One region of the Streptomyces sp. NPDC001231 genome, then DNA from elsewhere that is predicted to be linked to it. Evidence: riboswitches for the same ligand, from Rfam matches in the RefSeq annotation. Region 1 holds a riboswitch; each other region holds the start of a gene.
What was found. A riboswitch is a leader RNA that binds a small molecule or an ion and turns the genes downstream of it on or off. The one in region 1 is predicted to bind cyclic di-AMP.

Region 1 (3,265 bases):
ACCCCCACCACCGTGACCGGGACGACGTAGCGCGCGGCCTTGCGGCGCCCCGTGCTCAGGTCGTCGGCTTCGGATTCGTTCGGTGCCATGTGTGCCCTACCTCCGTCATCGGCGGCGGCTGTCCTTCTGCACTGGGGTGTCACCCTCAGCCGCCATTCTCACCCAGATCGGTGAGGAGTGGTGTGGTCCGTGGTTTCCATCTGACCAAATCGGCGGGGCGGAAGCGTCAGACCCCGGAGCCAACTCCGTGTACGCCTGCGGTATGACACACAAAGGGCGACGCCTCCCCCACCCCGTAGGGGTAGACGTGGGGAGCGCCGCTCGAAGGGGCCGCCCGGCGGGGGCGGCCGGTGAGGTCGCGGAACCGGACGGGCGTCAGCCGGCCCGGTGCACCACCGCGTCGCACAGCTGAAGCAGTGCGGCCTTCGCCTCGCACTCCCGCAGCGGCGCCAGCGCGGCCCGCGCCTCCTCGGCGTAGCGCACGGTGTCCCGGCGGGCCTGCTCCAGCGCCGGGTGCGCCCGCAGTGCCGCCAGCGCCTCCGCGTGCCGCGCGTCGTCGCTCAGGTCGGAGTCCAGCAGCTCGCACAGGGCGATGTCCTCGGCCAGCCCCAGCCGGGCCGCGCGCTCGCGCAGCCGCAGCACCGGCAGGGTGGCGATGCCCTCGCGCAGATCGGTGCCGGGCGTCTTGCCCGACTCGTGCGAGTCGGAGGCGATGTCCAGGACGTCGTCCGCCAGCTGGAAGGCGACGCCCAGCCGCTCGCCGTACTGCGTCAGCACGTCCACGACCGTCTCGTCGGCGCCGGACATCATCGCGCCGAACCGGCACGACACCGCCACCAGCGACCCGGTCTTGCCGCCCAGCACGTCCAGGTAGTGGTCGACCGGGTCCCGGCCGTCCTGCGGGCCCGCCGTCTCCAGGATCTGCCCGGTGACCAGCCGCTCGAACGCCACGGCCTGCACCCGCACGGCCTCCGGGCCGAGGTCGGCGAGGATCTGCGAGGCGCGGGCGAAGAGGAAGTCGCCGGTCAGGACCGCGACCGAGTTGCCCCAGCGGGTGTTGGCACTGGCCACCCCGCGGCGCACGGCGGCCTCGTCCATCACGTCGTCGTGGTACAGCGTCGCCAGGTGGGTCAGCTCCACCACCACGGCCGAGGGCACGATCCCCGGCGCGTACGGATCCCCGAACCGGGACGCGAGCATCACGAGCAGTGGCCGGAACCGCTTCCCGCCCGCCCTGACGAGATGCTGGGCGGCGCCCGTGATGAACGGGACCTCACTCTTGGTGGCTTCGAGCAGCCCTTCCTCGACAGCCGCCAATCCGGCCTGGACATCGGCTTCGAGAGCCTGGTCCCGCACGCTCAGCCCGAATGGCCCGACGACGGTCACGAGGGGTCTCCTGTCTGCTGGTGTCTGCTGGGGATTACACGGTTTGTCGATAGGTCGCTGCCCTCACTCAAGTCAGCGTATCCGGTCACGTTTCGATCACCGATATCGCCCACCTATACGGGCCAGGCCACTTCACCCGACGTGACCACCATCACGTGTCGGCCACATGGCCCACGCACACTCACACATGAAGTCCGATTCACCCCTATTGGGGTTTCAATTCTCTTTAGTGGTATTTGCTCTTCGGTCGACCGAGCCGTGACTTGGGACACACCCCCTTCCGTCCGCACCATCTCTCACATTCCTCCACATTTCCTTTACGCCCAGCCGAGTTGAGCCTTGGCAGGTGCAAAGGATCAAGCACCACATACCCCCCAGACCAAGGTCAAACAGGACGATGTGTGATTCCGGCACTTGTTCGGGACATGTGCTCTCGCATACGTTCCCGGCACCGACGGGCGGACGCCGAATCCTGCCGCCGCCCGTAATCCCAACGACCCAATGAACCACGGCAGGAGCGGGGGACCCAGGTAAGTCGCCGGGCCGGGCGTCGTACGTACCGCGTACACCGCACCGGAACGGCTAGGGGTGAAGCCGCGCCCTTCAAGGCGCGGCCGGGCACCTCCCAGCCCGAACCCGACAGCTCACCTCGCAGGCGACGGAGAGGAATTCCCCCATGCCTGCAAACGGTCAGCGCCGCTCTTCCCGCACCGCCCGCCTCGTCCGCGCCCTCGCCGTCACCGGCACGGGCGCAGCCGTCCTCGCCGTGCCGCTGCTCGGCGCCACGACCGCGTCCGCGGCGACCCCGGCCACCGTCCGGACGGCCGCGAGCTTCGGCTACTCGAACAACCTCGACGGCTGGATCCGGGCCTCCCTGGCGATCATGGCGGAGAAGGGCATCCCGGGCTCCTACAACGGGATCCACCGCAACATCATCCGCGAGTCCTCCGGCAACCCGCGCGCCATCAACCTCTGGGACTCCAACGCCAAGAAGGGCATCCCTTCCAAGGGGCTGCTCCAGGTCATCGACCCGACCTTCCGGGCCTACCACGTGAACGGCACGTCCTGGGACATCTACGACCCGGTCGCCAACATCACCGCCGCCTGCAACTACGCGGCCAAGCGGTACGGCTCCATCGACAACGTCTTCGGCGCGTACTGACCGGACCGCGGCCGGCGCACAGACCGGCTAGTGCTGTGACCGGAAAGGTTTGCCGGGAAGCTCGCGGCGTCCGGTGCTGGGGGCACCTCCCACGCCGTTCGGGCAGTGGGGGAGCATCGCACAGCGGAGCATGACCCGCGGTACTGGACGTACTCGGGTGATGCGACAACGCGGCTGGGGGTCCCCCTGCTCGAAGAGCTTGGGGGAGCCGTGCCGGGCGTCGCGAGCCGGTGAACCTTTCGGGTCACAGCACTAGACAAACAGTCGTTCGAGGACGACGGCGATGCCGTCGTCCTCGTTCGACGTCGTGACCTCGTCGGCCACCGCCTTGAGCTCGGGGTGGGCGTTGGCCATCGCGACCCCGCGGGCGGCCCACTGGAACATCGGGATGTCGTTCGGCATGTCGCCGAAGGCGAGGGCGCTCTCGCGGCCCAGTCCCAGGTGTCCGGCGGCCAGTGCCAGTCCGGTCGCCTTGGTGATGCCGCATGGCTGGAGTTCGACGGTCCCGGGGCCCGACATGGTGACCGTGGCGAGGGAACCCACCGCGCCGCGGGCCGCCTCCGCCAGCTCGTCGTCGGACAGCACCGGGTGACGCAGCAGCACCTTGCTGATGGGCGCGCGCCACAGGTCGTCGCGCCGATCGACCCGTACGGCGGGCAGCGCCAGGTGCGGCATGAGATACCCCGGCTCGATGAGGGTGAGCCCCTCGACCCCGTC
Region 2 (3,265 bases), on a different contig from region 1:
AGGATGTTCATCATCGGCACCGGCAGCAGGTGCGCGTTCGGACCGCCCAGGTAGCGGAAGAGGGGGAGGTCCGAGGCCTCGGAGGCGGCGTGGGCGACGGCGAGGGAGACGCCGAGGATGGCGTTGGCGCCCAGCGAGCCCTTGTTGTCGGTGGCGTCCAGGTCGAACATGGCCTGGTCGATCAGGCGCTGCTCGGTGGCGTCGTAACCGACGAGCTCCGGGCCGATCTGCTCGATCACGGCGAGGACGGCCTTCTCGACGCCCTTGCCCTGGTAGCGGTTGGGGTCGCCGTCACGGAGCTCGATGGCCTCGAAGGCACCGGTGGAGGCGCCGGAGGGGACGGCGGCACGACCGGTGCTGCCGTCGTCGAGGCCGACCTCGACCTCGACCGTGGGGTTGCCTCGGGAGTCCAGGATTTCCCGGGCTACGACGACGTCGATGGACGGCACGAGCATCTCCTTCTGGGATGTGACGCTGGAAGTGCGGGGCGTGAGCCTTGCGACTAGAGCCTAACCGTCCCGGGGCGGCGACCGGCCGACCGACCGCCTCGTGGACAGAGTGACGGTACCCTTTGTTCCTGCTCGGAACAAAGGGGAGGGGAAGGTTCGGGAACGGCCGGGCGTCCGGGAGACGAAAAACCCGCCCCGGCGCGTAGGGGGGAACGCGCCGGGGCGGGGGCCCATGAAGGGCGGCACGGGCCCTTACTTCAGGTGGAGCTGCTGGCCCGGGTAGATGAGGTCGGCGTTGTCGACGATGTCCTTGTTCAGCTCGAACAGCTTCTTCCAGCCGCCCTGGACGCCGTGCTCGGCGGCGATGGAGCTGAGGGTGTCGCCGGAGAGCACCTTGTACTCGCCGTCGCCCTTCTCGACCTTCTTGCCGGTGGGCGTGGTGACGGTCTTGCCCGGAGCGGGACGCGTCGCGGAGCGGCTGGCGGCCCGCTGCTCGGTCGAGCGGGTGGTGGTGCTCTTGGCGGAGCTGCCGCTCGACGACGAGGAGGAAGACGACGACGAAGACGAGGACGAGGACGAAGACGAGGACGAGGACGAGGGGGCGCTGCCGGTGTAGGCGGCGCCGGACAGGCCCTTGCCGCAGACCGGCCAGGCGCCCTTGCCCTGGCCCGCGAGGACCTTCTCGGCGACGGCTATCTGCTGCGACTTGGAGGCCAGGTCGGCGCGCGACGCGTAGGCGGTGCCGCCGTACCCGGCCCAGGTGGAGTTGGTGAACTGGAGGCCGCCGTAGAAGCCGTTGCCGGTGTTGATGGACCAGTTGCCGCCGGACTCGCACTGGGCGACCGCGTCCCACTCGGAGGCGGTGGCGGCGGAGGCGTTGCCGACCGCCATCAGCGGGGCGGCGACCGCGGCACCGGCGACACCGGCGAGCGCGATGACACGGGTGGTCCTGGACGTACGACGGTGCTTGGCCTTGCTGGAGAACAGCATGGATGGATCCCCTCACCGACGCCTGCGAGGTGAGCTGTCGGGTTCGGGCCGGTTGAGTTGCCCGGCCGTGCCTCGTACACGAGGCACGGCTCCACCCCTAGCCGCTCCGGTCAACTGCCCGGCGCGGCACTTACCTTGGGTCCCCCGCTCCTGCCCACGGCGCTTGACGCGACGACTGTTCCCGTGCGGCCGCTGGCAGGATTCGGCGTTGCGGCAGCCGGGGCTCGCGGTGACGAGCGGTCATGACCGTAGGCACGCGCTCCGCCGAATTCCAAAGACGATCAGGGCTTCTGAGACTCATCCCACACTTCCCCGAATGGGACATTCGGTGCGAAGCGTGACGTGAACTTCCGCTACTTTTGGGGCGTTTCGGTAGGGACATTCAGGGTCTGACCGGCAGAGATGTGATTCGGGTCGGACCCGATCGCCCCCCTGTTCGCCGCATACAGCGCGTCCCATCCACCCGGGACGTCAAGGGAGTCGGCGATGGACTCGAGCGAGTCGCCGGCGCGGACGGTGTAGGAGTCGGCGACGACGGCGCGCGCGGAGCCGCCGCGGGAGGCGTGACGGCCGGAGGAGGCGGCCGCGTGACTGTCGGCCGGATCCTCGACGGCACTGCCGCCGCGGTGCCGCCCACCGCCGAGCGCGCCGGTGTCGACCAGGGCCGAAGTGCCGCCGATCTGCCACGAGTTGTCCGTATCACCCGGCTGCGGCGTGATCGAGGGCGAGGCGTCGGGCGACTGGGACCCGCCTGCCGCGACATCGGAGGACGTGTCGGACTCGGCCGGCTTGCCCTTCTCGGCGGGCGAGGACGGCGAAGGGGAGGACGTGGTGGGGGACGCGGCCGGCGAGCCGGAGGAATCGGTCGAACCGGGGTCGACGTCCGACGATCCGGACGGGTCACTCGACGACTCCTGCGACGAGTCGGACAGGCCGAGGTCGTCCGTGACGGACTTTCCGGAGGAGTTGGAGGTTCCGGACGAATCACCCACGCCGGTGTCGACCTTCGCCGCCCCGGACTTCTTGCTGAGCCCGGAGAGCAGCCCGCACGTCGGCCAGGCACCGGGGCCCTTGTCGGCGAGCAGCTTCTCGGCCACGGCTATCTGCTGGGACCGGCTGGCCTGGTCGGCGCTCGAGGCGTAGTCGAGGCCGCCGTACTTCTCCCAGTCGTCCTGCGTCAACTGGAGGCCGCCGTAGTAGCCGTTGCCGGTGTCGGCGCTCCAGGCGCCGCCACTCTCGCACTTGGCCACCTTGTCCCACGCGTTGCCGTCGGCCGCGCTGGCGCCGCCGGCGCCGATCAGCGGGATGGCGATGGCGGATCCGGTCACTCCGGCTGCGACGAGGAGGGCCGGAGCCTGACGGGGCCGACGGTGACGACCGTTCCCGGAGAGCATACGGAGACCTTTCGTGCGACAGCGGTGACCCGCGTGGCGACCGCAGACTCGGCGCCACGCTGATGGGTGAAAGTATCGGCTGTCGATCGCTTGTCACAAGTTCATGCCGCACAGATCACGTGAAGATCACACCGTTGAACATTGTCGTCTTCGTGTCCGTCAGTGGGTAGGCGTGGTGCGGCGGCAGGCGCCTTTTCCTGCCTTGTCCGGCTTCCCCGCGACTTACCGACCGGGTGTGAACCGCACCGGCAGCGTCCGCAGTCCGCGCATGATGAGCCCGCCGCGCCAGCGCAAGTCGGCCGGATCCGTGCCCAGTTGCAGGTCCGGGAGCCGGGTGAGGAGGGTGGCCAGCGCGGTCTGGCCCTCCAGGCGGGCGAGCGGTGCGCCGAGGCAGTAGTGGATGCCGTGTCCGTAGCCGAGGTGTTGATTGTC
Region 3 (3,265 bases), on a different contig from region 1:
GACGCGCCCGGACTCGGGGCGTGGACCATGGTGCCGTTGCCCGCGTACAGGCCCACGTGGCTGACCTCGCCGTAGAAGAAGATCAGGTCCCCCGGCTCCAGTTCGGCGAGCTGGATCGCCGCGCCGGAGCCGACTTGTTCGTGGGTGGTACGGGGCAGCGCCACCCCGGCGGCCCGCCAGGCGGCCTGGGTGAGACTCGAGCAGTCGTAGGAGCCCGGGCCGGTGGCCCCCCACACGCACGGCTTGCCGATCTGGGCGCGGGCGAAGGCCAGCGCCTTGGCGGCCTTCCGCTCGTAGGCCGAGAACGGGCTGTCGCCGACGCCGACGCCGACGCCTGGGCCGGTGGCGGGGTCGGGGCCGGTGGCGGCCCCCGGCTCGCCCGCCGCTCCCGGGCCGCCGGCCTGGCTGGCGTCGAAGAGCGAGTTGCCGTCCAGCGGCGGGGTCGTGTCGAACAGTCCGGTGGCGTGCTGCTGCCACTGCGCCGCCTCCGGCTGAGGCGCGGGCCGGGGCTCCTCGGCCGGGCGCGCCCCGACGGCGGCGGGCGGCGGCGCGCTCTGCTGCGCGGCGTGCCTGGACAGCATTTCGCCGGCCAGGGCGAGCTTGTTCCGCATCCGCTCCTTGGCGGGCCGCCGCACCGCGCCCTGCCGGTGGCGCGCGACCGAGACACCCGCCCCGCCGACCACCTCACGACCCGCCTCGGCCACGCCCGCAAACCCCGCGACGGGGCCCGCGGGCGGGGTCGCGGTGCCCGGACTTCCGGTGCTGAGCACCTCCATGGCCCCGGTGGCCGACGCCTCAAGGGTCCCGGCGGAGAGCGCCTCCATGGTGCCGGTGGGCGGCGGCTGCATGGTGCCGGTGGGTGGCGGTTGCATGATGCCGACGGGGAGTACTCCCATGGTGCCGGTGGGCGGCGGCTGCATGATGTCGGCGGGGAGGGTCCCCATGGTCCCCGTGGGCGGCGGCTGCATGGTGCTGTTGGGGAGGGCTTCCATGGTGCCGGTGGTCGGCGCCTGCATGTTGCCGGGGGGTGGCGGTTGCATGATGCCGGCGGGGAGTACTCCCATGGTGCCGGTGGTCGGCGCTTCCATGGTTCCCGTCGGGAGTATCCCTGTGGTCCCGTTCGGCAGCGAGTCGATTGCGCCGGTGGGTGGCGGTTGCATGATGCCGACGGGGAGTACTCCCATGGTGCCGGTGGGCGGCGGCTGCATGGTCCTGTTGGGGAGTACTTCCATGGTGCCTGTGGGCACCGGTCCCGCCGTTCCGGTGGCAGGCGGCACCATGGAGCGGGCGGTCAGTTCCGCCACGGGGGAGGCGGCCACGGTGGCGGTGGGTGCGGCGGGCAATTCCGGTGGGGGAGTGGTGTCCCGTACCGCCGCCGGCAGTTCGGGCACCGGGCCCGCCGGGCCCGCGGTCAGCTCCGGCCGAGGCGCCCTGCCCGCCTCGAGGCCCAGTCCCTCGCGGACCTCCGCCGGACGCCTACTCGGCGCGACGGAAGGGGAGTTGGCCGAGTTGGGCATACGGTCCGGCGGCAGGACCGCGGGCATGGTCGGACCCAACTGGGCACGCCCCACGTCGAACCACTTCCTGGCCACCCGATCGATCGCCGGATCGGATCCCCCGGAACCGCCCAAGGCAGCCGAACCGCGCCGCGTACGTGCGCTCTTGCTCATCGCGCGCGTGGCGTTGAAATTCCCCGTGGCGTTCTCCGCCTGGTCGTAGAGGCTGCTGATCCGCTGCTGGACCTCGGCGCGGCTGGGCCTGTCGTCGCTCGGTCGTTCCCGCGTCAAGGAAGACGCACTCCTCCCATGGGCCGCCTACCGGTTCTGCTCTCGGCATCGGGCGGACGTTCTGTGGAAGGCGTGCCCTACGGCCCTTGTCCGGAGGGACAGTTGAGCCGCTTCACCCCGAGGTTGGTCGGTTCCCCGGCTCCGGCTGCTGTGGGGGCGTACCGGACTCGGCGGAGGTCGCACGATCCGACGCGACTCGCCGGAGGCAATCGTGCGGCCTGGTCGTCAACTTAGCGAACATGTGTGCCTGGTGTGAAGAATGAAGCGTGGAATGTCCGATACGTATTCGTGACCTTCCCGTGAGGTGCCTCACGCTCGTCCGGCCCGGCTTCCTTACGGAATGCGGACGTCCGAGGGCGGGGAGCGCTCGGGGGCGGCGTGAGCGTGGGGGTGGTGCCACGCTGGAGGCATGCAGGAGTCTTACGAGTCCACGGGTGCCGGGTCCGGCGAGCGGCGGCCGACCGGGGCGGCGCGGGTACTGGTCGTCGAGGACGATGCCACGGTCGCCGAGATCGTCTCCGGCTACCTGGACCGCGCGGGCCATGTCGTCGACCGTGCCGCGGACGGGCCGACCGCGCTCGCCCGGGCCGCCGCGCACTGGCCGGACCTGGTCGTGCTCGACCTGATGCTGCCGGGCATGGACGGACTGGAGGTGTGCCGCCGGATGCGCGGGCGCGGCCCGGTGCCGGTCATCATGCTCACCGCCCGCGGCGACGAGGACGACCGCATCCTGGGTCTGGAGGTCGGCGCCGACGACTACGTCACCAAGCCGTTCAGCCCCCGCGAGCTCGTCCTGCGGGTGGAGTCGGTGCTGCGCCGCACCCGGCCCGCCACCGCGCCGCGGCCGCTCGCCGCGGCCGGACTCGCCGTGGACCCGGCCGGCCGCCGCGCCACCAGGGACGGCGCCGAACTCGCGCTCACCCTCCGCGAGTTCGACCTGCTCTCCTTCTTCCTGCGCCACCCCGGCCGGGTGTTCAGCCGCGAGGACCTGATGCGCGAGGTGTGGGGATGGGACTTCGGTGACCTCTCCACGGTCACCGTCCACGTCCGGCGGCTGCGCGGCAAGGTCGAGGCCGACCCGGCCCGTCCCCGCCTCATCCAGACCGTGTGGGGCGTGGGCTACCGGTTCGACCCCACCGGGCACGACGGGAGTTGACAGTGCGGGACAACCTGTTCATCGCCTTCTACGCCTTCCTCGGCGCCGCAGTGGCGGGTCTGGTCGGCGCGGGTGCGCTGCGGCTGATCCGGCGGCGTTCGCTGACGGCCTCGCTCGCCGTGGTCGCCGCCGTGGCGGTGGGCGCGATGCTGACGGGCACCCTGGCCGTGGCCCAGGCGATGTTCCTGTCCGCACACGACCTGTCCGTCGTCACCACCGTCGTGGCGATGGCGGCGGTGGTGTCCCTGGCCACCGCGCTGCTCCTGGGCCGCTGGGTCGTGGCCCGCAGCCGCGAGCTCGCCCGCGCGGCCCGCTCGCTCGG

Region 2: another riboswitch for cyclic di-AMP. It lies ahead of ACFY3J_RS18980 (transglycosylase family protein); the one in region 1 lies ahead of ACFY3J_RS15800 (transglycosylase SLT domain-containing protein).
Region 3: another riboswitch for cyclic di-AMP. It lies ahead of ACFY3J_RS21470 (NlpC/P60 family protein); the one in region 1 lies ahead of ACFY3J_RS15800 (transglycosylase SLT domain-containing protein).

The regions. Positions count from the first base shown of each region.
Region 1 is NZ_JBIAXS010000011.1:125,588-128,852, reverse strand. Features, by position in the region: gene ACFY3J_RS15810 (outer membrane lipoprotein carrier protein LolA) at 1-89, opposite strand, end outside; gene ACFY3J_RS15805 (polyprenyl synthetase family protein) at 376-1,386, opposite strand; cyclic di-AMP (ydaO/yuaA leader) riboswitch at 1,872-2,057, shown strand; gene ACFY3J_RS15800 (transglycosylase SLT domain-containing protein) at 2,063-2,548, shown strand; gene ACFY3J_RS15795 (HAD family hydrolase) at 2,801-3,265, opposite strand, start outside.
Region 2 is NZ_JBIAXS010000014.1:132,517-135,781, reverse strand. Features, by position in the region: gene eno (phosphopyruvate hydratase) at 1-455, opposite strand, end outside; gene ACFY3J_RS18980 (transglycosylase family protein) at 702-1,439, opposite strand; cyclic di-AMP (ydaO/yuaA leader) riboswitch at 1,444-1,611, opposite strand; gene ACFY3J_RS18975 (transglycosylase family protein) at 1,793-2,833, opposite strand; gene ACFY3J_RS18970 (cytochrome P450) at 3,056-3,265, opposite strand, start outside.
Region 3 is NZ_JBIAXS010000017.1:60,703-63,967, forward strand. Features, by position in the region: gene ACFY3J_RS21470 (NlpC/P60 family protein) at 1-1,787, opposite strand, end outside; cyclic di-AMP (ydaO/yuaA leader) riboswitch at 1,796-1,970, opposite strand; gene ACFY3J_RS21475 (response regulator transcription factor) at 2,197-2,943, shown strand; gene ACFY3J_RS21480 (sensor histidine kinase) at 2,946-3,265, shown strand, end outside.